2 regions of the Micromonospora sp. U56 genome follow, and region 1 is predicted to be linked to the other one. Evidence: predicted binding sites of a transcription regulator. Region 1 holds the regulator's gene; the other holds the start of a gene.
The links. The regulator HrcA, encoded in region 1, represses chaperone genes, less so after heat shock. The targets are predictions, from matches to a motif close to GGTTNGCACNCTCNNNNNGAGNGTGCNAACC.
Positions count from the first base shown of each region.

Region 1 (15,308 bases):
AGCGCGTCGTAGAGCGGCCGCAGGTACGGGTCGATCTTCTCGTTGAGGGTGCCGGGCAGGAAGCCCAGCCGCTCCCCCGCCTCGACCGCCGGCCGGGTCAGGATGATCCGGTTGACCTGCTTCGCCTGGAGCGCCTGGACGGCCTTCGCCATGGCGAGGTAGGTCTTTCCGGTGCCGGCGGGGCCGATGCCGAAGACGATGGTGTGCGAGTCGATCGCGTCGACGTAGCGCTTCTGCCCGAGCGTCTTGGGGCGGATGGTGCGCCCGCGCCGGGAGAGGATGTTGAGGGTGAGGACCTCGGCGGGCCGCTCCGCGCTGCCCTGCTCGAGCATGCCGACGGTACGCCGGACGGCGTCAGTGGTCAGGGTCTCGCCTTTCTCGATCAGTTCGAGCAGCTCGCTGAAGAGGCGCTCGGCGAGGGCGTTGTCCGCGGGGGCACCGGTGATGGTGATCTCGTTGCCGCGCACGTGCACGTCACTGTCGACCGAGCGTTCGACGAGGCGCAGGATCTCGTCGGCCGCGCCGAGCAGGTTGACCATGATCTTGGAATCGGGAACGGTGATCCTGGTCTGCACCCGGGGCGGGCCGGGAGGTGGGGTGCCGGTCATAAATCGGGCCGTCGGGCCCTGCGCCACCTGCTTCCGATCTCGGGCGCCGGCCCTGCTGGCGCGGCGTGCGGACGTTACACCCATCGTATCCGCTCAACCCCGACGGCACCGCGTCCATTTCCGCCCGCCTCCGGGGCGGGCGCAGGGTGGGCGATACCTCCGGGCGGCACCCACACCACGCACCCGCGCCCAGGGCGGGGGTCGGGTCAGCCGGCGCGGAAGTCGTACCGGTCGAAGGCCTCCTGACGGCGGGTGAAGCGGTAGGTCGCCCAGTGCATCCGGACCACCGTGCCGTGCTCGTCCCGGGTCAGCCGCAGCAGCTCGCCGACCTCCCGCCCGGCGACCGTCCGGAAGACGTCCGGAGCGTCCGGCAGCGGCGCGAAGACCGCCGGGGGCTTCCCCGCCGGGTCGTCGGCGCCCCGGGCGCGCAGCGCGCCGTCGTGCCAGCTGAAGACGTATTCGAAGCCCTCGCCCCACCAGCGGCCCAGCATCCCGCGCAGCGGCCCGGGGGCGGGTTCGCCCGGCCGCCACGGAGTGACGTCCGCCGGGTCGTGCTCGGCGGACGCGGCGAGCAGCCGGTGCGGCAGGTCGAAGACCTCCGCCGCGGTGCCGGAGGAGCCGAGCACCGCGCAGCCCATCGCGCCGGCCGTGCCGTCGCCGCCGCGCCGGCCGTAGACCGCGGCGAGGAAGCCCGGCATCGCGCCGTCGTGCCCCACGTGCACCACCCGGTCGGGGTACGGCACCAGGATCAGGCCGAGCCCGAAACCGGCCGCCCAGAGCGTCTCGTCGGTGGTGGTCAGCGGCCAGCGCATCTCGTCCAGCGAGGCCGCGGCGAGCACCGCCCCGGCCGGGTCCAGCGCCACCGGGTCGGCCAGGAAGGCCGCCCACCGGGCCATGTCGGTCGCGGTGCTCCAGAGCTGGGCGGCCGGGGCGATCGCACCGAAGTCGGTCGGCGGCTCCGGGTGCGCCTCGTCGGAGTAGGCGTCGACCAGAAACCCGGTGGCCGCCGCCGGCCCCGGCGTGACCGAGGTGGCGGCCAGGCCCAGTGGGGTCAGCACCCGCTCGGTGAGCACCTCTGACCAGGAGCTGCCGCGCAGCTCGCCGACCAGCCGGCCGAGCAGCGCCATGCCCAGGTTGGAGTAGTGGTAGCGGCGACCGGTCGGCAGCACCCGCTCGGCCCGGGCCAGCTCGGCGACGAGTTCGTCCGCGCCGGGGGCGCGCAGCGTGTCCCAGACGTCACCGTACGGCTCGCGTTGCAGGCCGGCGGTGTGCGACAGCAGCCGGCGTACGGTCAGCTCGCCGTGCGCCGGCAGCGCCAGGTGACGGCCGATCGGGTCGTCCAGGTCGAGCAGGCCGTCGTCGCGGCACTGCATCACCAGCACCGAGGTGAAGGTCTTGGTCACCGAGCCGATCCGGAACCGGGTGCCCGGGCCGAGGTCGGCGTCGGTGCCGGTGCCGCCGACCTCGCAGGTCCACAGCGGCCGGTCGGCGCGGTGCAGGGCCGCCGCCAGGGCCGGCACCCGGGCCTGCGCCTGCACCCGGCGCACCATCCGGGCCAGCCGGTCGGGGCCAGCCGTCACGCGACGTTCCGGGCCAGCATCGGGCCGAGCGGCGCGCCGCCGAGCAGGTGCGCGTGCACGTGGAAGAGCTCTTGGCCGCCGTACGCGCCGGTGTTGAACATCAGCCGGAAGCCGTCCCCGAGCAGCCCCTCGTCCTCCGCCACCGCGGCCGCCGTGGCGAGCAGGTCGCCGGCGAGCTTCGGGTCGCCCTGTGCCAGCGTGGCGACGTCGGCGTAGTGCTCCTTCGGGATGACCAGCACGTGCACCGGCGCCTTCGGGTCGAGGTCGCGGAAGGCGAGGGTGGTGTCGGTTTCCCGGACGATGGTGGCCGGGATCTCCCCGGCGGCGATGCGGCAGAACAGGCAGTCGGATCCCATCGGGGCATGGTAAGGCGTGCCGAGCGGCTCGGGCATGATGTGCCGCGTGACTTCACGAGCGGTACTGGTGACGGGGGCGTCGCGCGGCATCGGCCGCGCGGTGGCGCGGGCGTTCGCGGCGGCCGGGGACCGGGTGGCGATCCACCACCGGGACTCGGCCGAGCTGGCCGAGGCGCTCCGCGCCGAGCTGCCCGGCGACGGCCACGTGGTGGTCCGCGCGGACCTCACCGACCCGGCGGCGGTACGGGCCATGGTGGACGACGCCGCCGCCCGGCTCGGGGGGCTCGACGTGCTGGTCAACAACGCCGGCGTGTACGGCGAGCGGGACGCCCCGCACCCGGTCTTCGGCGCCTCGTACGAGCAGTGGCAGCGGCAGTGGCGGCGGGTGCTGGAGACCAACCTGACCGGGGCGGGCAACGTCACCTGGTGCGCTGCCCAGCACATGCGGGAGCGCGGTGGCCGGGTGGTGAACGTGTCGTCGCGGGGCGCGTTCCGGGGCGAGCCGGACCAGCCCGCGTACGGCGCCAGCAAGGCCGGCCTGAACGCGCTCGGGCAGTCCCTCGCCGTCGCGCTCGCCCCGTACGGCATCGCGGTCGCCACGGTCGCCCCGGGCTTCGTGGCGACCGACATGACCACGGAGCACCTGACCGGCGAGCAGGGCGACGCGATCCGGGCGCAGAGCCCGTTCGGCCGGGTGGCCCGCCCCGAGGAGATCGCCGCCGCCGTGCACTGGCTGGCCAGCCCCGAGGCGCAGTGGGCCTCCGGCACCATCGTCGACCTCAACGGCGCCTCCTACCTGCGTACCTGACGCCGGCCGGCCCCCGCCACACCTCAGGATCCACGCAGTTTCACTGAATGAGTGCCTATCCGGCGCGGAATAGCCACTCATTCAGTGAAAGTGCCCGCGGCCGGGCCCGGCGCGGGGCGGCCCGGCGTGCGGCCCAGCCCGGGGCGGGGTGGGGTGGGGGTTTACCAGCGGGAGAGGCGGGTGGCGAGGACGCTCAGGGCGGCCACCCCGGCGGTGGAGGTGCGCAGCACCGACGGACCGAGCCGCACCGGGCGGGCGCCGGCGTCGGCGAAGGCGGTCAACTCGACCGGGGCGATGCCGCCCTCCGGGCCGACCACCAGCACGATCTCGCCGGTCTGCGGCAGCTCGGCGGTGCTCAGCCGCTCCTCGGCCTCCTCGTGCAGCACGAACGCGGCACCGGCGCCGGCGATCCGCCGCACCACGGTCCCGGTGGACTCGTCCGGAGCTCCGGCCACCACCGGCAGCCAGGGCCGGCGGGCCTGCTTGGCCGCCTCCCGGGCGGTCGCCACCCACTTGTCCCGGGCCCGTACGCCCCGGTCGCCGCGCCACTGGGTCACCGAGCGGGACGCCGCCCAGGGCACGATCTCGTCCACTCCGACCTCGGTCATCGCCTGCACGGCCAGTTCGCCCCGGTCTCCCTTGGCGATGCCCTGCACCACGACGATCCGGGGGACCGGCGCGTCGGCGTACCCCCGGGAGGTGACCCGCACGTCGAGGGTGCCCCGGCCGACGGCGGTGACCACGGCGGCGGCCGTGCCGCCCCGGCCGTCGGCCAGCAGCAGCTCCTCGCCGACGCGCAGCCGCTGCACGGTGGCCGCGTGGTGGCCCTCCGGGCCGTCCAGGGTCAGCGTGTCGCCGGTGGGCAGCGCCTCGACCAGGAACAGCGGCGCGGACACCTCAGGCGTGCCCGTTGAAGGCGTCGCGCATCCGGGAGAAGAAGCCGCCCTGCTTGGTCAGCTCGGCGACCTCCTCGCCCCGGGTCTTGGCGAAGTCGCGCAGCATCTTCTCCTGGTCGGCGTCGAGCTTCGTCGGCGTCCGCACGTCGAGGTGGACGTAGAGGTCGCCCCGGCCGGTGCCGCGCAGGTGCGGCACACCCCGGGCCCGCAGCCGCAGCGTGCTGCCCGGCTGGGTGCCGGCCTTGACGTCGACCGTCTCCTCGCTGTCCAGCGTCTTGATGGTCAGCCGGGTGCCGAGCGCGGCGGCGGTCATCGGCACGGTGACCCGGCAGTGCAGGTCGTCGCCCTTGCGGGAGTACACGTCGTGCGGCCGCTCGTGGATCTCCACGTAGAGGTCCCCGGCGGTGCCGCCGCCCGGGCCCACCTCACCCTGCTGGGCGAGCCGGATCCGCATGCCGTCCTCGACCCCGGCGGGGATCTTGACGGTCAGCGAGCGCCGGGTGCGCACCCGGCCGTCGCCGGCGCAGGTCGGGCAGGGATGCGGGATGGTGGTGCCGTACCCCTGGCAGACGGTGCAGGGGCGGGCGGAGACCACCTGGCCGAGGAAGGTGCGCTGCACCGACTGCACCTCGCCCCGGCCACCGCACGCCTCGCAGGTGGCCAGGTGGGTGCCGGCGGCGGTGCCGGCGCCGGCGCAGGTGGTACAGAGCACCGCGGTGTCGACCGTGATCGGCGCCTCGACGCCGAACGCGGTCTCGTGCAGGTCCAGCTCCAGCCGCAGGATCGCGTCGGCGCCCGGCCGGGTACGCGGTCGCGGCCCCCGGGCGCCACCCGCGGCGCCGCCGAAGAACGCGTCCATGATGTCCTGGAAGCCGACGAACGGGCCCGCGCCGCCGGGACCGCCCGGCCCCGCGCCGCCGCCACCCGGGGCGAGCGGGTCGCCACCCAGGTCGACGATCTGCCGTTTCCGGTCGTCCGAGAGGACCTCGTACGCGGCGTTGATGTCCTTGAACTTCTCCTGGGCCTCCGGGTCCGGATTGACGTCCGGGTGGAACTGCCGCGCCAGCTTGCGGTAGGCGCGCTTGATCTCGTCGTCGGAGGCTTCCCGGCTCACGCCGAGAATGCCGTAGTAGTCCCTGGCCACTGCGTTCGGTGTCCTCATGTTCGTCTCGCGTTGCGCCGGTCGTCGGCCGGGGCCGGGTGCCGGCCCCTGCCCTGGATCAGTTCTGGGCCAGCAGTTCGCCCACGTAGCGTGCCACGGCCCTCACCGTGGCGATGGTGCCGGGGTAGTCCATCCGGGTGGGGCCCAACACGCCCAGCCCGCCGAGCGCGGTCGCCCCCGGCCCGTAGCCGGTGCTGACCACGGAGGCGGCCCGCAGGTTGTCGATCTCGTTCTCGTCGCCGATCAGCACCCGGGTGGTGGTCGACTCGGCCTCGCCGATCAGCTTGAGCATCACCACCTCCTCCTCCAGCGCCTCCAGGATGGGCCGCAGCGAGCCCTGGAAGTCGAGCAGGCCGCCCCGGGTGAGGTTCGCGGTGCCGGCGAGCGCGATGCGCTCCTCGTGCCGTTCGACCAGGGTCTCCAGCAGCACCGTGGAGAGCGTGGTCATCGCCCCGCGCAGGTGCGGCGCGGACTCGTCGACCAGCGCCTGGACCAGCGGCGGGGTCTCCGACAGCCGGCTGCCCACCAGCTTCTCGTTGACCAGCCGGCGCAGGTCGGTGACGTGGTCGGCGGGGATCGGCGCGGGCAGCTCCACCAGCCGCTGCTCGACCCGGCCGGTGTCGGCGATCATGACCAGCATCAGCCGGGTGGTGGAGATCGGCACCAGCTCCAGGTGGCGCACCGAGGAGCGGGCCAGCGACGGGTACTGCACCACGGCGACCTGCCGGGTCAGCTGGGCCAGCAGCCGCACGGTGCGGTGCACCACGTCGTCCAGGTCGACGGCGCCGACCAGGAAGCGCTCGATCGCCCGGCGCTCGGCCGGGCTCAGCGGCTTGACCCGGGACAGCCGGTCGACGAAGAGGCGGTAGCCACGGTCGGTGGGCACCCGGCCGGCACTGGTGTGCGGCTGCCGGATGTAGCCCTCCTCCTCCAGCACGGCCATGTCGTTGCGCACCGTGGCCGGCGAGACGCCGAGCTGGTGCCGCTCGACCAGGGCCTTGCTGCCGACCGGCTCCTGGGTGGCGACGTAGTCCTCGACGATCGCGCGCAGCACGGCGAGCTTGCGGTCGTCGAGACCCATCTCCCCACCTCCTGACGCACGTCGGCCCGGAGCGGCTGAGGCGCCCCGGGCGAGCGCACTGGCACTCGACTGTAGCGAGTGCCAGTCTACGTCGGCGTCCCCGCTGACGCGATGATCAGCGACGGACCACGGGTGCGCCCCGCCACCCGGACGGAGCGCCAGGGCCGATCATCCGGACATCCGGGGCGGTGTCGCTCTGGTGAGGGCTTGCCGGCAACCCCTACCGTGACGTCCATGACTGAACCACCTCGCCCTCCCGGAGCGGGGGACCCCGGCGACCGCCCGGACCCGACCGCCCCGTCCGGCTCGTCGTACGAGCCGCCCACCGCACCACTGTCCGGGGCACCCGGGGCGGGCGGCTATCCCCCGCCCGGTGGCTATCCGCCACCCACCGGTGACCAACCGCCGGCGGGCGGCTACCCACCGCCGGGTGGTTACGCCGCGCCGGGCGTCGGCTATCCGACCGCCGGCGGCTACGGCGCTCCCGGCGGCGGCTACGGCGCCCCGGGCGGCGGCTACGCCACCGACGACGACAGGACCTGGTCGCTGATCGCGCACTTCGGCGGCCCGGTCGGCGTGATCGTCGGCGGCAGCCTGCTCGGCTGGGTGGCGCCGCTGATCGCGCTCTCCGCCAAGGGCCAGCAGTCCCCGACCGTGCGGGCGCACGCCACGGCCTCGCTGAACTTCCAGATCACCTGGGCGATCGCCAACGTCATCGGCTTCGTCCTGGCTATCGTCACCTGCGGGGTGCTCTTCTTCATCCCGATCCTGACCGCTCTGGTGCCGATCATCTTCGGCATCATCGGCGGGGTGAAGGCCACCGAGGGCGTCGTCTACCGCTACCCGGCGAGCTACGCCTTCAAGAAGTGACCGGTCCCGGCCGGCCCACCCGGGCCGGCCGGGATCAGGGCAGCAGGTCGCGGACCACGGCGTCGGCCAGCAGCCGACCGCGCAGGGTGAGCACCGCCCGCCCCGCCGCGTGCCCCGCGGGGTCCAGCAGGCCGTCGGCCAGCGCCCGCTCGGCACCCGCCCGACCCGCCGGGTCGAGGGCGTCCAGCGGCAGGCCGGAGGCGAGCCGCAGCCGGAGCATGACGTCCTCCATGTGCGCCTCGCCAGCGGTCAGCACCTCCCGGGCCAGGCCGGGTGACTCCCCGGCGGCCAGGCGCTTCGCGTACGCGGTGGGGTGCTTGACGTTCCACCAGCGCACCCCGCCGACGTGGCTGTGCGCCCCCGGGCCGAGGCCCCACCAGTCCGCGCCGGTCCAGTAGAGCAGGTTGTGCCGGCACCGGGCCGCCTCGGAGCGGGCCCAGTTGGAGACCTCGTACCAGGAGAAGCCGGCCGCGCCGAGGGCGGCCTCCGCCGCCAGGTACCGGTCCGCCGCCACGTCGTCCGACGGGTACGGCAGCTCGCCGCGCCGCATCCGGGCGGCGAGCCGGGTGCCGTCCTCCACGATCAGGGCGTACGCGCTGACGTGGTCCACCCCGGCGGCGACCACCTGCTCGAGGGAGGCGGCGAAGTCCGCCGCGCTCTCCCCCGGCGTGCCGTAGATCAGGTCCAGGTTGACGTGGTCGAACCCGGCGTCGCGGGCCTCCAGCGCGGCGGCGACCGCCCGGCCGGCGCTGTGCCGGCGATCGAGGATCGCCAGCACCCCGGGTGCGGCGGACTGCATGCCCAGGGAGATCCGGGTGTAGCCGGCCGCGCGCAGGGTGCGCAGCGACTCCGGCGTCACCGACTCCGGGTTGGCCTCGGTGGTCACCTCGGCGTCGGCGGCCAGCCCCCAGGTGCGGTCGATGCCGTCCAGGATGCGGGCCAGGTCGTCGGCGGGGAGCAGGGTCGGCGTGCCACCGCCGACGAAGACGGTGTCCACCCGGGGCGGCGGGGTGTCGCCGAGGACCCGGGCCGCCAGCGCCAGCTCGGCCAGCACGGTGTCGGCGTACGACTCCCGGTCGGCGCCGCCACCGAGTTCGGCCGAGGTGTAGGTGTTGAAGTCGCAGTAGCCGCAGCGGCTGGCACAGAACGGCACGTGGACGTACACGCCGAAGCCGCGCGCGCCGACCGCGTTCAGGGCGGTGGCGGGCAGCGACCCGTCGACGGGGACGGTCTCGCCTTCTGGAAGGACGCCGGGCATGGCCACTAGTGTGCCCGGCATGACCTCTCCCGACCGCCTCGTGCGGGTCACCACGGCCAGTGGGGTGACCACCCTCACCCTGGACAGCCCGCACAACCGCAACGCGCTCTCCACGCCACTGATGACCGAGCTGCTGGCCGGGATCGCCGCGGCGGTCGCCGACGCCGCCGTCCGGGTGATCGTGCTGGACCACACCGGGCCGGTCTTCTGCTCCGGCGCGGACCTGAAGCAGACGGCCGCCGCGTACGCCAGCGGGAGCGTGCCGGCCGGGATGCTCGGCGACGTGCTGGCGGCGGTCTGGGAGTGCCCGAAGCCGGTGCTGGCGAAGGTGGCCGGGCCGGCGCGGGCCGGCGGGCTGGGCCTGATCGCGGCGGCCGACCTGGCGGTCTGCGCCGAGGAGGCGACGTTCGCCTTCACCGAGGTGCGGATCGGGGTGATCCCGGCGGTCATCTCCGCCACGGTGCTGCCCCGGCTGCACCCGCGCGCGGCGGCCGAGCTGTACCTGACCGGGGACACCTTCGACGGCCGGCGGGCCGCCGAGATCGGCCTGGTGACCGCGGCGGTGCCGGCGGACGGGCTGGACGCGGCGGTGGAGCGCTACTGCGCCTCGCTGGTGCGCGGCGCGCCGGGGGCGCTGGCCGGGGCGAAGGGCCTGCTGCGCCGCCCGGCCCCCACCGACCTGCGCGGCGAGATCGCCGAGCTGTCCGCCCTCTCCACCGGCTACTTCCTCTCCGACGAGGGCCGCGAGGGCGTGCTCGCCTTCCGCGAGAAACGATTGGCTCGATGGGTGGCCGCTCTGGACGGTGGTCCGGCAGACGGGGCCCGGTAGCACCGGTTCGGGGTGCTTTCTTCCTTTGCTCCCGAAAACGTGAACCGGTCGGCCGACCCGGCTCGCCTTTTCGGGCACGTACGCTGGGGATGACCGTGAAACAGGAGGTGCGGGTGCGAAGTCGGGCAATTGTCGCAGTCGGTGTCGTCTTCGCGGTCGTCGCTCTCCTCGGGGTCTGGGTCGTCGTCCGTCAGCTCGGCGGCCAGCTCCGGCTCCCCGTGGCGAGCCGCAGCTGCACCGTCCAGGCCGACGGCACGGTGCTGCTCGACGCCGACCAGATGGCGAACGCGGCGACGATCGCGGCGATCGGCATCCAGCGGCAGATGCCCGAGCGGGCGGTGGTGGTCGCGCTGGCCACCGCGTACCAGGAGTCGGGCCTGCGCAACCTCTCCGGCGGCGACCGGGACTCGATCGGCCTGTTCCAGCAGCGGCCGAGCCAGGGCTGGGGCACCCCGCAGCAGATCCGCGACCAGCGGTACGCGGCCAACCGCTTCTACGCCGCGCTGAAGAAGGTGCGCGGCTGGGAGGAGATGCGGGTCACCGACGCGGCCCAGGCGGTCCAGCGGTCGGCCTTCCCGACGGCGTACCAGAAGTGGGCGGACGAGTCCGAGGTGCTGACCCGCGCCCTGCTCGGCGAGGCGACCGGCGCGGTGGCCTGCACGGTGAGCCGGACGCCGGTCATGCGGGGCGAGGCGGCCGCGGCGGCGCTGACCCGCGGCCTGACCCTGGACTGGGGGCTGCCGGGCACCGGCACGGCGGCCGCGCTGAGCGGGCTCACCGTGCCCGCCGCCGACCGTCGCGACGGCTGGCGGTACGCCCACTGGCTGGTGTCGCACGCGCCCGACCACGGGGTGAAGCGGGTCCGCTTCGCCGGCCTGGAGTGGACCGCCGAGGACGGCACCTGGGCCAAGATCTCCGACGGCCGCCCGGCCGACGGCCAGGTGCTGGCGGAGGTCTTCGCCGAGGGGTGACCCTGGTGCCTCGCGGCCGGGCCAGGACGCCGGCCTACCGGTGTCGCCCGGCCCGAGACCCGGTCAGGAGCGGCTGCCGGCCACCCGGCGACGGACCTTCTCCAGGACCGGCTCCGGCAGCTCGGCGGCGTCCAGCAGCCGGGGCAGCAGCTCCGGTTCGAGGTTCATCGCCCGGAACACCTCGCCGATGGTGACCCCGTGCGCGGGCCGGTCCACCACCTCGACCGGGTCGCCCGCGCCGATCTCGCCCTCGCGCAGCACCCGCAGGTACGCCCCGGGCGCCGCCCGCACCGTGAACCGCTTGATCAGGTCGGGTACGCCCCAGAACCCGGCGAAGGTGGTGCAGGGGGTGCGCGGCTTGGTCACCTGGAGCACGGCCGAGCCGATCGCCCACAGCTCGCCGATGACCGCCCCGGTCACGTCCACCGCCGAGGTGGTCAGGTTCTCGCCGAACCCGCCGGGCGGGACGGTGCGCCCCAGCTCCGCCGACCACCACTCGGCGTCCTCCCCCGCGTACGCGTAGACCGCCTGGTCGGGGCCGCCGTGGTGGGCCCGCTCGCCGATGAAGTCCCCGGCCACCCCGTCGGCGCGCAGCAGCACCGGACCGTCCACCGGTCGCTTGTCGATGCCGCTGCGGCCGCTCGGGTCGCCCGCCCACTCCGCCTCGGTCACCACGCCGAGGTTCACCGCCGCCAGCCTGCCCGTCATGGCGCAGAGCCTAGCCGTGGACGCCGGGTCCGGGGCACCCGCCGATCCGCCGTCAGGTCAGCCCTTGACGGCGCCGGCCGGGCCCTCGACAGGGCGCGGGGGTCAGCCCTTGACGGCGCCGGCGACCAGCCCGGAGACCATCCGGCGCTGCACCAGCAGGAAGAAGACGATCACCGGCAGGGTGAACAGCGTCGAGGCGGCCATCACGGACCCCCACGCGGTGTCGTCCCGGCCGAAGAAGAAGGTCATCGCCACCGGCAGGGTGTACTTGTCCTGGTCGTTGACGAAGGTCAACGCGAAGATCAGCTCGTTCCAGGCGGTGATGAAGGAGAAGATGCTGGTCGCGACCAGGCCCGGCGCCACCAGCGGGAAGAGGATCCGGCGGAAGGTCTGGGCCCGGCTGGCCCCGTCGATCGCCGCGGCCTCCTCCAGCTCCTTGGGCACCGCGGCCACGAAGCCGCGCAGCATCCAGACCGCGAACGGCAGCGAGAAGCCGAGGTAGGTCAGGATCAGGCTGGGCAGGGTGTTGTAGAGACCGAGCCGCTGGATCATCAGGAACAGCGGGATGACCAGCGCCTCCAGCGGGATCATCTGCACCACCAGCAGCATGATCAGGAAGCTGGTCCGGAGCGTGAAGCGGAACCGGGCCACCGCGGTGGCCGCGAGCAGCGCGACCAGGCCGCTGAGCAGCACCGTGCTCACCGCCACCAGAGCGCTGTTGAGGAAGAAGTCGGCGAACGTCACGCCCGGGATCAGGTTGCCGGTGAGGATCTCCCGGTAGTGCTCCAGGGTCGGTTCGGCCGGCACCGGCCGGGGCGTCGACGAGAAGATCTCCCGGTTGGGCTTCAGCGACGTGGCGACCATCCAGTAGACGGGGAAGGCGGCGAAGAGCGCCACCAGCAGACCCGCGCCGTTGAGGGCGACCCGCTTCACCATCGCGCCGCGCCTCACGCGTCCTCCTCCTGCTTGAGCACCATGCGGACGTAGAGACCGGTCACCACCAGCAGGATCAGGGTGAGGATGACCGCGATCGCGGAGCCCACGCCGTACTTGGGCGGCGGCGAGAAGGCCTCGGCGTACGAGTAGATGGAGAGCATGAACGTCGGCCGGTCCTGGGTGCCGCCGGCCAGCACGAACTGCTGGGTGAAGACCTTGAAGTCCCAGATGGTGCTGAGCACGATCAGGATCCCGAAAACCGGCCGCAGCAACGGGAAGGTGATCTTCCAGAACACCTTCCACGGCCCGGCCCCGTCGACCCGGGCCGCCTCGTGCAGCTCGCTCGGCACGCTCTTGAGCCCGGCGAGCACGCTCACCGCGATGAACGGGAACGAGTGCCAGACCACCACCAGGGTGAGGATGGCGAAGAAGAGCAGCGGGGAGTTGAACCAGCCGTACCCGGTCCAGTCGCTGCGGCCGAAGAGCGTGGTCGACAGCCCGTCGGGCAGCTTGTTGAACAGCCAGGTGACCAGCCCGCTGGTGTCGTCGAAGATCCACTTCCAGACGATGGTGCCGGTCAGCGCCGGGGTGGCCCAGGCGAGCATGACGCAGCTCGCCACGAAGGTGGCCATCCGCCGGCCGAGCCGGTTGAGCAGCAGCCCGACCAGGGTGCCGAGGACCATCGTCAGCACCACGTTCGCGGCGGCGAAGAGCACCGTGTTGCGCAGCACCGTACGGAAGAACGGGTCGCCCAGGATCTGGGTGTAGTTGCCCAGTCCCACCCACGGCCACTCGCGGTCGCCGCGCAGCTGCCGGACGCTGTCCAGCTTGTAGAACGACATCGCCACCACCTGGCCGAGCGGCCAGAGCAGCAGCACCCCGATGACCACCAGGCAGGGCAGCAGGAGCAGGTACGGCAGGCGGTCCACGCGGGGCCGCCGCCGTGCGGAGGTCTTCCGCCCGGCGGCAGTCCCGGTGTTCTTGGTCAGTAAGCTCACTTGGCGTTGAGAATGCTTTCCATCTCGGCGGCGGCGTCGGCGGTGGCCTGCTCGACCGTCTTCTGGCCCTTCATGACCGAGCTGTTCATCGCCTGGGTCACCGTCTTGGTGCGGCTGACCTCCACCCACTTCGGGGTCAGCGGGGTGACCTTCGTGTTCTGCATGGTGGTGGCGAACGCGGCCATGATCTTGTCGTTGGCGTACTCGCCGCCGCTGACCAGGTCGGAGTAGACCGGGAAGAAGTTCAGGCTGCTGGCGAAGGTCTTCGCGTTCTTCTTGTTCAGCAGGACGGTGAGGTAGTCCCACGCCAGGTCCTGCTTCTTGCTGTCCTTCCAGAGGGCGACGTCCGAGCCGCCGGCGAACGCCGGGGCCGGCTTGCCGTCCGGGCCGGGGATCGGGAAGGTGCCCCAGACCTTCTCGATGTCGGGGTTGTCCTTCTTGATGGCGCCGCCCTGCCAGCTACCGCCGAAGGCCATCGCCGCCTTGCCGGTGGCGAACTGGGTGCGGGCGTCGATCTCGTTCCAGCCGGCGGCGGCCGGCGGGGCGACCTTGTGCACGGTGACCAGGTCGGTCCAGAACTTGACCGCCTTCTGCGCCTCGGGGGTGGTGTAACCGGACTTCCAGGTGCCGCCCTGGTTGGTGGCGATCTCGCCGCCGGCGCCCCAGAGGAAAGAGTAGAAGGGCAGCTCGGAGTTGCCCGGCAGCGCGATGCCGTAGGTGCCCGGCTTCTTGGCCTGCACGGCCTTGGCGGTGGCGACCAGCTCGTCCCAGTTGGTCGGCGTCTTCACGCCGGCCTCGGCGAACCAGTCGGTGCGGTAGTAGACGCCGCGGACGCCGGCGTACCACGGGACGCCGTACTGCTTGCCGTCGAGCTGGGCGTTCTTCACCAGGTCGGGCAGGATGTCCTTGCTCTCCGCCCAGCCGGACATCTTCCCGGTGACGTCGGCGAGCGCCTCCTGGGCCGCCCAGCCCTGGGTCTCGGTGTTGCCCAGCTCGGTGACGTCCGGCCCCTCACCGCCGGCGAGCGCCGCCTGGAACTTCTTCGGCGCCTCCAGCCAGGGGATGTACTGGACGACCACGTCGGTGTCGGGGTGCTTCTGCCGGAACTCGGTCTCGACGCCGTCGAGGAACTTCGTCTGGGCGTCGCTGCCCTCGCCCATCATCCAGACCGTGAGCTTGCTCTTGTCGGCCGCTTCGTCGTCGCCGGAGCCCCCGCAACCGGCGAGCACCATCGCGGCCGAGGCCACGACGGCGGTGACCGGGGCCAGCCGCTTCCACCTGTTCACGCCACTTCTCCCTCGCGCCGTCTGGCAGTAACCTTCTCTGCCGCACCCTAGTAGGAAAAATTCCTTTACGACAGGGGCGGGTTGCGGGCGAGGCGACGGTACCGCAGCCGGCGGGTCGGGGAGCAGACCCGTTGCGGGTACGCGGACGGGCGCCCGACCTCAGGGTCGGGCGCCCGTCGAAGAGCGTTGTCGCTGCTTACCGGTGGGTGACGCTGCGGCGGCGACCCACGCCGGCCACCAGGGCCACGGCGATGGCGGCCAGCACGACCTGCACCAGCAGTTCCATCCAGTCGATGCCGGCGGTCTCGGTGGCGATGCCCATGGCCCGCGCCAGCACGGTGCCCAGCAGGGCGGCGCCGACACCGATCAGCATGTGCAGCCAGATCGGCATGTTCTGCCGGCCCGGCACGACCAGGCGGCCCAGCGCGCCGACGATGAGACCGACGACGATGGCGGTGATGATGCCCCAGACGGTGAGCTCCACGACCGTCCTCCTTCGGTAGGTATGACACACGATGTGTGATTCTTGGCGTGATCGATAGGTTCCCGACCCCGCGATTTCCCAAACCGACTCCGGGGACGATCTGGTCGAGACTCGCCCTGACCTGCGCTTTCGTCGCAGCCGTCGCTGGGAGCGGACGCGAGCGGGCGCCCGCCCCCGAGGGGTACGGGCGCCCGCTGAGCGTGCGTTGCGCTGGATCTACCGGTGGGTGACGCTGCGGCGACGACCCACGCCGGCCACCAGGGCCACGGCGATGGCGGCCAGCACGACCTGCACCAGCAGTTCCATCCAGTCGATGCCGGCGGTCTCCGTCGCGATGCCCATGGCGCGCGCCAGCACGGTGCCCAGCAGGGCCGCGCCGATACCGATCAGCATGTGCAGCCAGATCGGCATGTTCTGACGGCCCGGCACGACCAGGCGGCCAAGAGCGCCGACGATGAGACCAACAACGATCGCGGT
Region 1 covers NZ_JAGPYL010000085.1:2,400-17,707, reverse strand. Annotated here, with positions in the region: gene KBX37_RS24295 (PhoH family protein) at 1-608, opposite strand, end outside; gene KBX37_RS24290 (serine hydrolase) at 815-2,188, opposite strand; gene KBX37_RS24285 (histidine triad nucleotide-binding protein) at 2,185-2,544, opposite strand; gene KBX37_RS24280 (SDR family NAD(P)-dependent oxidoreductase) at 2,591-3,352, shown strand; gene KBX37_RS24275 (16S rRNA (uracil(1498)-N(3))-methyltransferase) at 3,514-4,248, opposite strand; gene dnaJ (molecular chaperone DnaJ) at 4,250-5,392, opposite strand; gene hrcA (heat-inducible transcriptional repressor HrcA) at 5,469-6,491, opposite strand; gene KBX37_RS24260 (DUF4870 domain-containing protein) at 6,726-7,361, shown strand; gene hemW (radical SAM family heme chaperone HemW) at 7,396-8,619, opposite strand; gene KBX37_RS24250 (enoyl-CoA hydratase-related protein) at 8,639-9,448, shown strand; gene KBX37_RS24245 (hypothetical protein) at 9,556-10,419, shown strand; gene KBX37_RS24240 (MOSC domain-containing protein) at 10,483-11,127, opposite strand; gene KBX37_RS24235 (carbohydrate ABC transporter permease) at 11,230-12,063, opposite strand; gene KBX37_RS24230 (carbohydrate ABC transporter permease) at 12,075-13,061, opposite strand; gene KBX37_RS24225 (sugar ABC transporter substrate-binding protein) at 13,058-14,347, opposite strand; gene KBX37_RS24220 (GlsB/YeaQ/YmgE family stress response membrane protein) at 14,544-14,831, opposite strand; gene KBX37_RS24215 (GlsB/YeaQ/YmgE family stress response membrane protein) at 15,048-15,308, opposite strand, start outside.

Region 2 (15,308 bases), on a different contig from region 1:
GATGTCGAGCTGGGCGGCGAGCAGGTCCAGCGCCGGCCGGGCGGCCCGGTTGATCACGCGTAGCGGGTTCAGCGGCAGCAGGATCGCCGTCACCAGCAGCGCGATGCCGCCGCCGATGAACGCGTCGACGAAGCGGGGTATCTCCAGGTCCTGGGTGGAGGGGCTGAGCGTGACGATCAGCACCGCGGTCGCCGCGGCCTGGATGACGATGGCGACGCTGGCGCCGAAGAAGATGGTCAGCAGGATCGCCGAGGTCACCACCAGGCCGAGCTGCCATCCCCCGGTACCGAGGAAGTAGATCAGGACGTCGCCGAGGAAGACCCCGACCGCGACCCCGATGATCAGCTCCACCGTGCGGCGCAGCCGCTGACCGACCGAGGCGGCCAGGGTGCCGACCGCCGAGATCGGCGCGAAGACCGGCTGCGGATTGTTCAGGAACTCGTGGGCGACGACCCAGGCCAGCGCCGCGGCGACCCCGGCCTGGAGAGCGAGGCCCAGGGCCATCCGGACCCGGTGCAACCGGTCGTGCAGGGTGGCGCGGCTGCGGTGCCGCAGCTCCTCCACCGCGTCGGCGATGCGCACCGAGTCGACGTCGGACTCACCGTCGCGCCGGCCGAGCCGACGCCACAGCGGTAGTCGTCGGTCCCGGGCCACGGCCATGGCCGGTACTACCCGTACCGGCGCGGTTCATCCCCGCCCGCTCGGGCAGACTCGGCGGGGTGACGGAGCTGATCGACCGCTGGCGGACGGCCGCGCGGGACGCCGGCGCCCCGGACGGGCCGGCGCTGGTCCGGGCCGGGGAGGAGTTGCTGGCCCGGTGGCAGGAACCGCAGCGGCGCTACCACACCGTGCGGCACCTGACCGCCGTGCTCGACGTGGTCGACGGGTACGCGGAGCTGGCCGACCGGCCGGACCTGGTCCGGCTGGCCGCCTGGTGCCACGACGCGGTCTACGACCCCCACGCGGCCGGCGAGGCCAACGAGCGGGACAGCGCCGCGCTCGCCGGCACGCTGCTGACCGCGCTGGGGCTGCCGGCCGCCGCGGTGGCCGAGGTGCGCCGGCTGGTGCTGCTCACCGCCGGGCACGCCACCACCGCCGGCGACCGGGACGGCGCCCTGCTCTGCGACGCCGACCTGGCGATCCTCGCCGCGCCCCGGCAGGAGTACGACACGTACGCCGCCGCGATCCGCGCGGAGTACGCGCACGTGCCGGAGCCCGACTTCCGGGCCGGCCGGGCCCGCGTGCTGACCGCCCTGCTCGCGCTCCCCGCCCTCTACCGGCTCCCCCCGCTCGCGGCCCGCTGGACCGACCCGGCCCGCGCCAACCTCACCCGCGAACTCGCCACCCTCACCTGACTGTGAGGCTGGGCCACCCGGCCGCATGATCCGCTACCCGTTTGCGCCGTGACGCGGCCTCCGCGCGGCCGGACACCGCGACCGGCCGCAAAGCGTGACGGCGCCGGGCCGGGGCGACGGGGGTCAGCGGGCGGGCCGGGTCAGGTGTTTGGGGCGGCGCAGGCCCGCGTCGCGGAGCAGGCGGACCAGCTCCCGGCTCGGGACCACCCGGGCCCCGAGCCAGACGGCCATGGCGAAGCGCTCGGCGGGGATGTCGTAGTGGTCGCGGTCGAAGCCGCGCCGGGGTGCGCCCAGCGCCTCGGCGAAGGCGTGCAGCTCCGCGAGGGAGACGTCGCTGATCAAATGGGACCAGAGCCGTCCCCGCGACGGCCAGGCGGGCCGGTCCAGGTACAGCATGGCGGCCAATCTAGCCGCCGGTTAGCCTCTCCCGCATGGCCGGATCCCCCCTCCTCGACGACCTGCGTGCGGCGCTCGGCGACGACGCCGTCCTCACCGACCCCGATCTGCTCCGGATGCACCAGCGCGACGAGGCGGACCTGTGCCCGGCCGGTACGCCGCTGGTGGTGACCCGCCCGCGCGACACCGGGCAGGTGGCCGCGGTGGTCCGGGCCGCCGCCCGGCACGGCGTACCGGTGGTGCCGCAGGGCGCCCGGACCGGCCTGGCCGGCGCCGCGAACGCGATCGACGGCGCGGTGGTGCTCAGCACGGTGGCGATGGACGCCATCCTGGAGATCGACCCGGTGAGCCGGATCGCCGTGGTGCAGCCCGGCGTGGTCAACGCGCGGCTGGCGGCGGCGGTGGCCGAGCACGGCCTCTACTACCCGCCGGACCCGGGCTCCTGGGAGTCCTCCACCATCGGCGGCAACGTCTCCACCAACGCCGGCGGCATGTGCTGCGTCAAGTACGGCGTCACCACCGAGTACGTGCTCGGCCTGGAGGTGGTGCTCGCCTCCGGCGAGGTGCTGCGCACCGGCCGGCGCACCGCCAAGGGCGTCGCCGGCTACGACCTGACCCGGCTCTTCGTCGGCTCCGAGGGCACCCTCGGGGTGCTCACCGAGATCACCGTGTCGCTGCGCCCGGCGCCGGAGGAGTCGCTGACCATGGTGGCGGTCTTCGGCTCGACCGCCGAGGCGGGCACGGCGGTGGCCCAGATCGCCGCCCGGGGGCTCACCCCCAGCCTGCTGGAACTGCTCGACCGGACCCACCTGGCGGCGATCGAGGCGTACCGGCCGATGGGGTTGCGGACCGACGCGCAGGCGCTGCTGCTGGCCGCCGCGGACACCGGCGCGCGGGCGGCGGACGACCTGGCCCGGCTGGCCGAGGTCTGCGAGGCCGCCGGCGCCGAGGAGGTGTACGCGGCCACCGACGCGGTCGAGGCGGCGGCGCTGCTCCAGGCCCGCCGGCTGGCCCACCCGGCGATGGAGAAGTTCGCCGCGGACGCCTTCCCCGGCGGCAACGGCGGTCTGGTGATCGACGACGTGGCGGTGCCGCGCGGCTCGCTCGCGGCGTTGCTGGACGGGGTGGCGCGGATCGCCGAGGAGTGCGACGTGCCGATCGGCGTCGTCGGGCACGCCGGGGACGGCAACATGCACCCGAACATCGTGGTGGACCGGGCGGACCCGGCCAGCCTGGAGCGGGGTCGGCGCGCCTTCGACGAGATCATGCGGCTGGGCCTGGACCTCGGCGGCACCTGCACCGGCGAGCACGGCGTCGGGCTGCTCAAGCGGGACTGGCTGGCCCGGGAGATCGGTCCGGTCGGGGTGCGGGTGCACCACGCGATCAAGGCGGCGCTCGACCCGGCCGGGCTGCTCAACCCGGGCAAGGTGCTCTGAGGCGCCGCCCGGCCACCGCCCGGGCGCGTCAGGCGGTGGGCTCGGCGGGGGTGGCCTGGGTGAGCAGCAGCAGGATCTCGTTGGCCACCGGCGGCCGATCCTCGCCCGGGCAGTCCTGCGAGGTGATCAGGCCGGCCGAGGTGAGCAGGCTGGAGGTCAGCGCGTCGATGCAGCTGACCCGGTAGCGGCGGGCCTCGTCGGTCTCCTGACGCAGGCGCGGGTCGGCGAGCAGGTCGTGCAGCCGCTTCGCCTGCTCGGGGTCGAGGCTGCCCGTCGAGGTCACCCCGTCGCCGGCGCAGTCGTCGCACTCCCAGTGGCCGTCCGGCTCGACGTTGAGCGACCGGAGCGGACCGTCCTGACCGAGCTTCTGCACCAGGCTGACCCGGTTGGCCGCGCCAGCGCCGGGGGAGGCCGTCGCCGCCGCGGCCTTGTCCGGTGTGGATTCCGCGCCCCGGTCGAACACCGAGCAGGCGGTGAGGGCGATCGTCAGGACGGCACCGGCGCAGACCATGAGCGCGCGTGACCACTGGTTGGGAATCACGCGCCGCAACTTACCCCACCGTAGGTAGCGACCGGTACCCGCCGACCGGACGGGCATCGATGGGTGTAACGGTCGGTCAGCGGGACGAGGTGGGCAGCCCGGCGCTGTCCCCGTCGACGCCCCGGTCGGCGGCGAATCCCCGCACGTCCGGCGCACCGAGCCGGGCCGCGTCGGCGGTGGCGTCGTCCGGCATCAGCTGGGACTCCCGCTCCGCCTCGACCCGGGCCCGGTAGTGGGTGATCTCGCGCTCGCGGGTGGCCGCGTCCCAGCCGAGCACCGCGCCCATCAGCTCCGCGGTGTGCCCGGCCGACTCCAGGCCGCGGTGGGTGGTCTCGAAGGAGATCCGGGTACGCCGGGTCAGCACGTCCTCCAGGTGCAGCGCCCCCTCGGCGCGGGCCGCGTACGTCACCTCGGCGGCCAGGTACTCCGGTGCGCCGGCCAGCGGCGAGGCGAGCAGCGGGTCGGCGTCGACCAGGGCCAGCAGCTCCCGGGTCAGCGTGCCGTACCGCTCCAGCAGGTGCTCGACGACGCCGACCGGCACCCCGTGCCGGCGGGCCAGGTCGGCCCGGTCCCGCCACATGGCCTGATAGCCGTCCGCGCCGAGCAGTGGCAGGTCGGCGGTGCGCGAGGGGCGGCCGCCGCCGAGCCGGCGGACCGCCCGGTCCACCACGTCGGAGGCCATCACCCGGTACGTCGTGTACTTGCCGCCCGCGACCAGGAGCAGCCCCAGCATCGGCTCGAAGACGGCGTGCTCGCGGGAGAGCTTGGAGGTGGAGTCCGCCTCACCGGCGAGCAGCGGGCGCAGCCCGGCGTAGACGCCCTCGATGTCCGCCGTGGACAGCGGCCGGTCGAGCACGGCGTTGACCTGGTCGAGCAGGTACTGGATGTCGCGGGCGGAGGCGGACGGGTGGGACCGGTCCAGCCGCCAGTCGGTGTCCGTGGTGCCGATGATCCAGTGCCCGCCCCACGGGATGACGAAGAGCACGCTGGTGGCCGTCCGCAGGATCAGCCCGGTCTCGCCGGTGATCGCCGAACGGGGGACGACCAGGTGCACGCCCTTGGAGGCCCGCACCCGGATGCCGGGGCGCAGTCCGACGTCGTTGAGCATCCGCGACATGTCGTCGCTCCACACGCCGGTGGCCCCGATGACGGTGCGCGCGCGTACCTCGAACTCGGCGTCCGGCGAACCGGCGGGCGCCTCCAGGTCGCGGACCCGGACCCCGGTCACCTCGCGTGCCTGCCGGATCAGCCCGACCGCGCGGGCGCTGCTCACCACGGTCGCGCCGAGGCTGGCCGCGGTGCGGGCCAGGGTCACCACCAGCCGGGCGTCGTCGACCTGGCCGTCGTAGTAGCGGATGGCGCCGGCCAGCGAGTCGGCCCGCAGGCTGGGGAAGATCCGGCGGGCGCCCTCGCGGGTCAGGTGCCGGTGCAGCGGCATCCCCCGCCCACCGCCGAAGACCCCGGCGAAGGCGTCGTACGCGGCCACTCCGGCGCCGTAGTAGGAGCGGCGGAACGCCCGGGCCGGCAGGTCCCGCAGGCCACGGCCGGCGGGCAGCGGCACCAGGAACGGCACCGGCCGGACCAGGTGCGGGGCGAGCCGGGTGGCGAGCAGGCCGCGCTCGGTGAGCGCCTCGTGGACCAGGTGGAACTCCAACTGCTCCAGATAGCGCAGGCCGCCGTGGATCAACTTGCTGGACCGGCTGGAGGTGCCGGCGGCGTAGTCGCGGGCCTCCACCAGGGCCACCTTGAGCCCCCGGGAGGCGGCGTCCAGCGCGGCGCCCGCCCCGGTCACCCCACCACCGATGACCAGCACGTCGAACCGTTCGGACCGGAGGCGGCGCAGGTCCGCGGCGCGGCGCTCCGGGGAGAGCTGGCCGGCGGCGGATCGGGTCACGTTGGGGTCGCGCACGAGTCCACCGTAACCGCCCGGGGCCCCGGGCAGCAGGCCCTGTCCCCCGCCAGGGGCAGGGAGAGGCATTGATCACCACCGCGCGACGGGGATCGCGCGATCCGGGCACGCCGGGACGGCACGGACGTCCGGGGGCGGGTCGGGCGTCGTACTGTTTCCGGATGCGGCCCGAGCCACCTCCCACCGGAAGCGACGGGACCGCCGGGTCCGCCAACCCCTGGGCGGTGGTGGCGGCCGTGCTGGCGGGCGGCTGGACGGTGGCGACCACCGTGCTGCTCCAGGTCGCCGGCTGGTCCGTCGACCAGGTACGCCTCGCCAGCGGGCTGGACCGGTGGCCGTGGCTCTGGCCGGTGGTCTCCCTGGCCGGCGTCCTGCTGGTCGGCCTGCCGGCCCTGCTGCTGGCGCTGCTCCCCCGGTCCCCGGCGCTGCGGGGCACCGGCCGGGCCTGGCTGGCCGGAGCGCTGGCGCTCGGCGCGCTCGGGGCGCTGCGTGCCCTCCCGCCGGTGCACCACGAGGTCTACCTGGCGGCGCTGGCCGCCACCGCCGCCGGGCTGGCCCTGGTCGCCGGCCGGCTGCCGGCCCGACGCCGCGCCCTGCCCGACGGATCGGCGGGCGAGGCCGGGCCGACCAGCCCCGCTGCGCCAGCGGGCGAGCCGGAGCCGGCGACCACCCCCGATGCACCGGACGGCGAGCCCGGGCCGGCGACCACTCCCGATGCACCGGACGGCGCGGGTCACACCGGGCGGCGAGCGAGCGCCACCGGCGGGGCAGGCGGCCGACGGCCCGATCCGGTCACCCTGCTCGCGGTGGCCGCCGGGCTCGCCCTGCTGCTCCCCTGGGTCTGGCTCGGCGCGCTGGGCGGACTGCTGGAGACCGTGCTCGCCGCACTGGCCGCGGCGGCGCTCGGCGCGCTGGCCGGGGTGCTGCTCGACGGGCGGTTCTGGTGCCGGCTCGGGGGCGGCGAGCCACCCCGGCCCGCCCGGCTGGTGTTCCTCGGCGGGCTGGTCGGCGGGGTCACCCTGCTGCTGCTGGCCGCCGGCACCGGGCAGTCCGGGGCCCAACTGCCCGCCCTGCTCGCCGTGCCGCCGGTCGCCTTCACGCTGGCCGCCCTGTACGCGGCCACCCGCCGGGCCGGCATCCGGGCCGTGGCACCGGTCCGCTGGCTGGTCGGCCTGGCGCTGTTCGGCCCGCTCGCCCTGGCCGACCCGGAGGAGGTCTCGGTCCTCCTGGCCACCACCCGCGACGTGCCGTTCTGGGTGGCCGCCGCCGCGGTCGCCGGGCTCGCCGTCGCGGTCCTGCTCGCCGTCGGGTACGGCGTCCTGCTGGCCCGCCCCCGGGCGGTCACGCCCAGCCGGCGGGTGGCCGTGCTGGCCGCCGGCGTGCTGCTGGTGGCGGTCGGGGTGGTCGCCGTGGTCCCCGGGCAGCCCGGGCTGCACGGCGAGCGGCTGCTGGTGGTGCTGCGCGAGCAGGCCGACCTGACCGGCATCCCGGCCGGTACGCCGGGCCGGGCCGGTCGGGACGCGCGCGCCGCCGAGGTGTACCGCCGGCTGGTCGCCACCGCCGAGCGGACCCAGGGCGACCTGCGCCGGGAGCTGTCCCGGCTGCGCCTGAGCCCGAGGCCGTACTACCTGGTCAACGCGATCGAGATCGACGGCGGTCCGGCGGTGCGGGCCTGGCTGTCGGGCCGTCCCGAGGTCTCCCGCGTGCTGCTCAGCCAGCGGGTACGGCCGCTGCCCGCCCCCGCCCCGACCAGCTCCGGCGACGCGCCGGCGCCGGCCGGCCCCGCCTGGAACATCCGGCTGCTCGGCGCCGACCGGGTCTGGTCGGAGCTGGGGGTGACCGGTTCGGGCGTGGTGGTCGGTAGCTCCGACTCGGGCGTGGACGGCCGCCACCCGGCGCTGGCCGACGGCTTCCGGGGCGGCGACGACTCCTGGTACGACCCGTGGGACCGCACCCGCTCCCCGAACGACGCGGGCGGGCACGGCACCCACACGGTGGGCAGCGCGGTGGGTCGGGACGGCATCGGGGTGGCCCCGGGCGCGCGCTGGGTGGGCTGCGTCAACCTCGACCGCAACCTCGGCAGCCCCGCGCACTACCTGGACTGCCTCCAGTTCATGCTGGCCCCCTTCCCGTCCGGCGGGGACCCGTTCACCGACGGCCGTCCGGCGCGCGCCCCCGACGTGCTGACCAACTCCTGGGGCTGCCCGCCGATCGAGGGCTGCGACCCGCGGGCGCTCCGGCCCGCCGCCGACGCGCTGGCCGCCGCCGGCATCCTGGTGGTCGCGGCGGCCGGCAACACCGGCCCGTACTGCGGCTCGATCGCCGACCCGCCCGCGCCGTACCCGGACGTGTTGACCGTGGGCGCGGTGGACCGGAACCGTCGGGTGACCCTCTTCTCCAGTCGCGGACCGGCCCCGGGCGGCGCTGCCAAGCCGGACGTGCTCGCCCCGGGCGCGGGCGTGCTCTCCGCGATGCCGGGCGGCGGCTACGCCACCCTGGACGGCACCTCGATGGCGACCCCGCAGGTGGCGGGCGTGGTGGCGCTGATGTGGTCGGCGAACCCGGCGCTCGTCGGCGACCTGGAGCGCACCCGCCGGATCCTGCGGGAGACGGCGAAGCCCGCGCAGCCGAGCTACCGCTCCCGCGCGCCGCAGGACGCCTGCGGCGGGGACGCGAACATCACCGGCGCGGGCCTCGTCGACGCGTACGCGGCGGTGCGGGCGGCCCGGGCCGGCTGATCGGGCCTTGCGCCCACCCGTGGTGGTTGATCTAGGGTCGGCCACCATGGAGTTCACCCTCGCCGACCTGCCCGCCGACCGGGTCCCCGCCGTCGTCGCGCTCTGCGGACGCGCGCTCGACCTGCCCGAGGACGCCGCCGAGGCGGAGTCCGTGGTCACCGCCCTCTGGCCCCGGGCCGCGGCCGACCGGACGGTGCTGGCGGTCGGGGCGTACGCGGGGGACGAACTCATCGGGGTGCTGATCGGATCGGTCTCGGCGGCCGAGGAGCGCCTCGGGCACGTGGACCTGCTGGCCGTCGCGCCGCAGCGGCGGCGCCGGGGGGTCGGCCGGGCGCTGGTGGCCGAGGCGGAACGGCGGCTCGCCGACCTCGGCGCGGCCGAGCTGCTGCTGGCCGGGAACCCGCCGTACTACGCCTGGCCGGGCATTGACGTGCGGTACACCCCGGCGGTCTGCCTGGCGCTGGCGCTCGGCTACCGGCAGGACCGTACGGCCTGGAACATGACCGCCGACCTGTCGTACGACGGGTCGCCGGCGCTGCGCACGACGGAGCCGGCGGAGGCGCGGCTGGCCGGCCAGGGCGTGTCGGTACGCCGGGCGGAGCCCGCGGACCTGCCGGCGCTGGCCGCGTTCGCCCGCTCCACCTTCGGCGGCGCCTGGGACGGCGAGCTGGCCGGCTCGGTCGGCCGTGCCGACGCAGGCTGCCACCTCGCGGAGCGGGACGGCGAGATCCTCGGCTTCGCGGCCTGGGGCTCGTCGCGGCCGAGCTGGTTCGGGCCGATGGGCACCGCGCCGGCGGCGGCGGGCTCGGGCATCGGCGGGGTGCTGCTGCGCCGCTGCCTGCGCGACCAGCACGAGGCCGGGATCGGCGCGGCGCAGATCGGCTGGGTGGGCCCGGTGCCGTTCTACTCCGGCAGCGCGGGCGCCCGGATCGAGCGGGTCTTCTTCCTGTACCGCCGCCCGCTCTGACCGCCCGGACGCCCGGACGGACGCGGCGCGCGGCCCCGGGAAAGACCGCGAGATATCGATAAACGGGCGAATGGGATATAGACCCTGATAATGCCATTCGCCCGCATGTGCGATGGCCGCCCCCTACCGTTTCGGTAGAGGAGGCGACCCATGACCACGGACGACGAACAGACCGACGATCCGGTGCCCCGCACCTGGGCTCCGGTCGGCGACCCGCCCATCGCGGTGCCGTTCGACCGGCGGGACTACGGCGACGCGGAGCAGCTCGCCGAGATGACCGGCGTCGACGAGCCGGAGGCCGAGGAGCTGGTGACCGTGGTGGACGAGCCGGTCGCCATCCGCCCGCCCTACGACCGGGCGCAGAAGCGGCGTAACCAGCGCAGCCTGCCCTGAGGAGACGGAAAGGGGCGGACCGCTCGCGCGGCCCGCCCCTTTCGGCGTTGGTGGAGCTGGACTCAGAAGTCCATGTCCCCGCCACCCGGACCAGCCGGGGCGGCCGGGGTCTTCTCCGGCTTGTCCGCCACGACGGCCTCGGTGGTGAGGAAGAGCGCCGCGATCGACGCGGCGTTCTGCAGCGCCGAGCGGGTCACCTTGGCCGGGTCGATGATGCCCGCGGCCAGCAGGTCGACGTACTCACCGTTGGCGGCGTTGAGGCCGTGACCCGGCTCGAGGTTGCGGACGTGCTCGACGACCACGCCACCCTCGAGGCCGGCGTTGACGGCGATCTGCCGCAGCGGGGCGTCGAGCGCGATCTTGACGATCTGCGCGCCGGTCGCCTCGTCGCCGGCCAGGTCCAGCTTGTCGAAGGCGGTCTTGCCGGCCTGCACCAGCGCGACGCCACCACCCGGGACGATGCCCTCCTCGACAGCGGCCTTCGCGTTGCGGACGGCGTCCTCGATGCGGTGCTTGCGCTCCTTGAGCTCGACCTCGGTGGCCGCGCCGACCTTGATCACCGCAACACCGCCGGCCAGCTTGGCCAGGCGCTCCTGCAGCTTCTCCCGGTCGTAGTCGGAGTCGCTCCGGTCGATCTCGGCCCGGATCTGGTTGACCCGGCCCTGGATCTGCTCGGCGTCGCCGGCACCGTCGACGATGGTGGTCTCGTCCTTGGTCACCACGACCTTGCGGGCGCGGCCCAGCATGTCGAGGCCGACGGCGTCCAGCTTGAGGCCGACCTCCTCGCTGATGACCTGGCCACCGGTGAGGATGGCGATGTCGGCCAGCATGGCCTTGCGGCGGTCACCGAAGCCCGGCGCCTTGACGGCGACCGACTTGAAGGTGCCCCGGACCTTGTTGACGACCAGGGTCGCCAGGGCCTCGCCCTCGATGTCCTCGGAGATGATCAGCAGCGGCTTGCCCGACTGCATGACCTTCTCCAGGATCGGGAGCAGGTCCTTGACCGACGAGATCTTGCTGTTGACGATCAGGAGGTAGGGGTCGTCGAAGACGGCCTCCATACGCTCCGGGTCGGTCATGAAGTACGCGGAGATGTACCCCTTGTCGAAGCGCATGCCCTCGGTGAGCTCGAGCTCCAGGCCGAAGGTGTTGCTCTCCTCGACGGTGATGACGCCTTCCTTGCCGACCTTGTCCATCGCCTCGGCGATGATCTCGCCGACGGTGTTGTCACCGGCGGAGATGGAGGCGGTGGAGGCGATCTGCTCCTTGGTCTCGACGTCCTTGGCGAGCTTGAGCAGCTCCTCCGAGACGCTGGCCACGGCGGCCTCGATGCCCCGCTTCAGGGCGATCGGGTTGGCGCCGGCGGCCACGTTGCGCAGGCCCTCGCGGACCAGGGCCTGGGCCAGGACGGTCGCCGTCGTCGTGCCGTCACCGGCGACGTCGTCGGTCTTCTTGGCGACCTCCTTGACCAGCTCGGCGCCGATCTTCTCGTACGGGTCCTCGAGCTCGATCTCCTTGGCGATGCTCACACCATCGTTGGTGATGGTGGGGGCACCCCACTTCTTCTCGAGCACGACGTTGCGGCCCTTGGGGCCGAGCGTCACCTTCACGGCGTCGGCGAGCTGGTTCATGCCCCGCTCGAGGCCGCGGCGCGCCTCTTCGTCGAACGCGATCATCTTGGCCATACGGCGTTGTCCTCCTGGACACTCACGGGCCACCCGAGTATTTGTGCCCCGGATGGGCCGCCTGGTGTACGCACCTTGGGACGTCGCCACCTGGCGACGACGACGTCCTTCGGCCGGGCCGGATAGCCCGCGACGACCGGCCGTGTGCCCCATCGGCGTCTCCAACGCCGCTGGAACCTTGGCCCCACCGTCCCGACCATTGGCACTCACGGTATGCGAGTGCCAATGACTTGTTTAGCACTCTCCCCTGCCGAGTGCAAGCACGATCGGGCCGGTCAGCCGAGTTCCGCCGCCAGTCGCGCGGCATTCACCGGCCCCTCGTGGGCCCGCTGCTCGGCGTACGCCACGACCAGCCCGACCAGCTGGACCAGGTAGACCGGGACGACCAGCACCGCGACCAGCGCGACCACCGCGACGGCGCCCACCGCGGTGGCCGGCGCCGCGAACGGGTCGGTGCCCAGCGGCGCCGTGCCGACGGCCTCCAGCACCGCGCCCAGCACGCCGCCGAGGACGACCGCCACCGCCACCAGCCCGACCCGGCCCAGCACCATGCCGAGCCGGTCGTGGAAGAAGCGGAACGAGCGGCCGATCGGGTTCTGCCGCTCGAAGAGGTAGACCGGCCCGGCCAGGGCGAGGGCGAACGCGAGGTAGACGCCGGGCAGCACGCAGAAGCAGATACCGGCCGTGACGATCACGCCGACCAGCAGGGTCCAGCCGTACAGCCCGGGTGCCCGGCGCAGGCCGTAGCGCAGCGCGCCGCCGAGGTCGGCCGGCTCGCCGGCCGCCTGCCGGGTGACCACCCAGGTGCCGGCCGCCCAGCCCACGCTCTGCAGCAGGTAGAGCAGCAGGGCGGCGACCAGCGTGGCGCCCCCGAAGGTCAGGAAGTCACCCAGGTAACCCGGGGGCAGCGAACCGTCGGCCGGCAACCGCGAGGACGGCTCCAACCCGAGGGTGATGATCGAGACCACCGCGGCGGGAAGCGCCTGGGTGAGCAGCATGAGCGGCAGCAGCGTGCGCCAACCCCGGCGCAGCGCGCCGGCACACCGGGTGAACCAGCCGTCGACGCCGGCGTACGGCGGGTTCACCAGCGGGTCGGCCGGGTCCCAGCCGCCGGCGGCCGGCCAGCCGTACGGGAGGTGGCCGGCGTACGGCGGGTAGCCCGGCGGGAAGCCGGCGTACGGGTCGGCGCCGGGCGGGTAGCCGCCGGTGGGCGGGAAGACCCAACCCTGGTACGGGCCGGCGGGCCCGACCGGGCCGCCCGGCGCGGGCGGGTCCACGGGATCGGGTCCGGGCGGACCCGACGGGGACTGGTCCGACATGAGCACTCCTCAGCGACGGCTGGATCGGCCCACGATCTTCCCTGGTGCCCGCCCGCGCCGCTGCCCCGTGGGGGGCCGGCCGACGAGCGGAACCGGACGCGACTCAGGCGATGACGCGCACCCGCTCGGCCTGCGGGCCCTTCTGGCCCTGGGCGATGTCGAACTCCACCCGCTGCCCGTCGTCCAGCGCCTTGTAGCCGTCCATCTCGATGGCGGAGAAGTGGACGAAGACGTCCTGGCCGCCGTCGACGGCGATGAAGCCGTAGCCCTTCTCGGCGTTGAACCACTTCACGGTGCCCTGTGCCACGGTGCACTTCCTCACTCTGCGCGGCGTTCCACGACCCCGGGGCCGGCGGACCGGCACCGGAGGACCACCGCTTCGGCGATCGGTGAGGGCCGCTGAATCGGTGACCGAAATCGCACGCTACACGAGGCGTGACGGCCGCGCACGACCACGAATCGGGCATATTCCAGGGCTCCGCCGACCGTCCGCCCATCGGCGGTGGTCGCTGCGGTATGCATGCGGACATGACACCTGCCCCGGCCCCGCCGGAAGCCCGGAGAGCCACCGTCCGCCGGGTACGCCCCGAGGACGCCGCCCGGATGCGGGCGCTGCGGCTGGAGATGCTCGCGGACGCGCCGCTGGCGTTCCTGGAGACCGTCGCCCAGGCTGCCGCCCGCCCGCACGCCGACTACGCGGCCCGGATCGCGTACGTCTCCCGGGGCGACCACACCGCGCAGTTCGTCGCCGACCCCGGCGGCCGGCTGGTCGGCCACGCCGGCGGCACCGCCTCCCCCGACGAGCCGGGCCTGACCGTCGTCTACGCCGTCTACGTGACCCCCACCTGGCGGGGCAGCGGCCTGCTCGCCGACCTGATCGACGGGGTGGCCGCCTGGTCCCGCGCCGCCGGCCGCCCGGAACTCCTGCTGGAGGTGGTGGTCGGCAACGACCGCGCCTACCGCGCCTACCAGCGGCTGGGCTTCACCGACACCGGCGTACGCGTGCCGCACCCCACCGTCCCCGCCATGCGCGAACTCCAGATGCGCCGCCCCGCCTGACCCCGAAAACAGGGCCCTCACGCAGGGCAGCACCCCAACGAGCCACACCCGCTGGAGGCAGTGCCCGGCCCGCCCCAGGGACAAAGGACACAAAGCAGGGCAGCACCCCGATGATCCACACCCCCGGTCCCGGCAGCGACGCCCGAAGCGCACGCCGCACGGGTTTCCGGGGGAGCCCGCCCGCGGAAGGATCAAGCCTGACCGCCTGGAGCGGGCGGGCTCCCCCGGAAACCCCGACCTGGACCCGGGGCGAAGGCTTAGCCCCGAGGCGAAGGCCTACACGTGCCGCCGGCTCTGCACGATCCGGAACCGGTTCGCCACGTACGCGCCGTCGGTCAGCGCGGCGTTCGCGGCCGGGTTGGCGCCGCTGCCGTGGAAGTCCGAGAACGCGGCCGACTGGTTCACGAAGACCCCGCCAGTCAGGTTGCAGGACAGGTGCACACCGACGTCGACCGCGGCGGCCTCGGTCGCGTCCAGCACGGCCTCGTCGGTGGAGTAGACGGCGGCGGTCAGCGCGCCCTTCTCCCCCACCGTCGCGCGCATGATCTCCAGGCTGTGCGCGGTGGAATCGGTGGCGATGACGAAGGAGATCGGCCCGAACCACTCCCGGCCGTAGGTCGCGGTGTCGTCGGCGGCCAGCTTCACGATGGCCGGCGTCCGCACCACCGCGCCGGGCAGCGCCGGGTGCTCGACGGTACGCGACTCCAGCACCGGCTCGCCGACCTTGGTCACCTCGTCGAGCCGCTCCAGCACCCCGTCGTTGACGATGGCGCCGGTCAGCTCGACCCCGCGCGCCGGGTCGGCGGTGAGCTTGCCGACCGCGCCGGCGATGCCGGCGGCCACCTCGTCGAAGCTCTTGTGCCCCTGGTCGGTCTCGATGCCGCCGGCCGGGATGAGGATGTTCTGCGAGGTGGTGCACATCTGGCCGCTGTACAGGGTCAGCGTGAAGCCGAGGTTGCGGCACAACCCGGCGAAGTCGTCGGTGGAGTCGACCACCACCGTGTTCAGGCCGGCCTTCTCGGTGTAGACGGCCGCCTGCCGGGCGTTCGCCTCCAGCCAGTCGCCGTACTCGGTGGAGCCGGTGAAGTCGACGATCTTCACGGCGGGGTGCAGCGCCAGGGTGGAGGCGAGCTTCTCGCCCGGCCCCTCGGGGGCGAGCAGCACCAGGTTGGGGTCGAACCCGGCCTCGGCCAGCACCTCGCGGGCGTACCGGACGGTGATGGCCAGCGGCAGCACCGCGCGCGGGTGCGGCTTGACGACCACCGGGTTGCCGGTGACCAGCGAGGCGAAGAGACCCGGGTACGAGTTCCAGGTGGGGAAGGTGTTGCAGCCGATCACCAGCGCCACGCCCCGGGGCACCACGTGGAACGTCTTGGTCATCCGCAGCGGGTCGCCCTTGCCGGCCGCCTTCTCCCAGCCGGCCGTCCCCGGGTGCCGGGTCATCTCGGCGTACGCGTAGGCGAGCGCCTCCAGCGCGCGGTCCAGCGCATGCGCGCCGCCGGCCTGGAAG
Region 2 covers NZ_JAGPYL010000001.1:173,286-188,593, forward strand. Annotated here, with positions in the region: gene KBX37_RS00860 (FUSC family protein) at 1-654, opposite strand, end outside; gene KBX37_RS00865 (metal-dependent phosphohydrolase) at 720-1,355, shown strand; gene KBX37_RS00870 (DUF4031 domain-containing protein) at 1,479-1,751, opposite strand; gene KBX37_RS00875 (FAD-binding oxidoreductase) at 1,787-3,187, shown strand; gene KBX37_RS00880 (hypothetical protein) at 3,216-3,728, opposite strand; gene KBX37_RS00885 (glycerol-3-phosphate dehydrogenase/oxidase) at 3,805-5,637, opposite strand; gene KBX37_RS00890 (S8 family serine peptidase) at 5,799-8,375, shown strand; gene KBX37_RS00895 (GNAT family N-acetyltransferase) at 8,422-9,342, shown strand; gene KBX37_RS00900 (hypothetical protein) at 9,493-9,735, shown strand; gene groL (chaperonin GroEL) at 9,798-11,420, opposite strand; gene KBX37_RS00910 (hypothetical protein) at 11,696-12,739, opposite strand; gene KBX37_RS00915 (cold-shock protein) at 12,843-13,046, opposite strand; gene KBX37_RS00920 (GNAT family N-acetyltransferase) at 13,268-13,798, shown strand; gene paaN (phenylacetic acid degradation protein PaaN) at 14,075-15,308, opposite strand, start outside.
Region 2: groL (chaperonin GroEL) is a predicted target of HrcA. The motif match lies at 11,618-11,648, and genes of this name have one in related genera.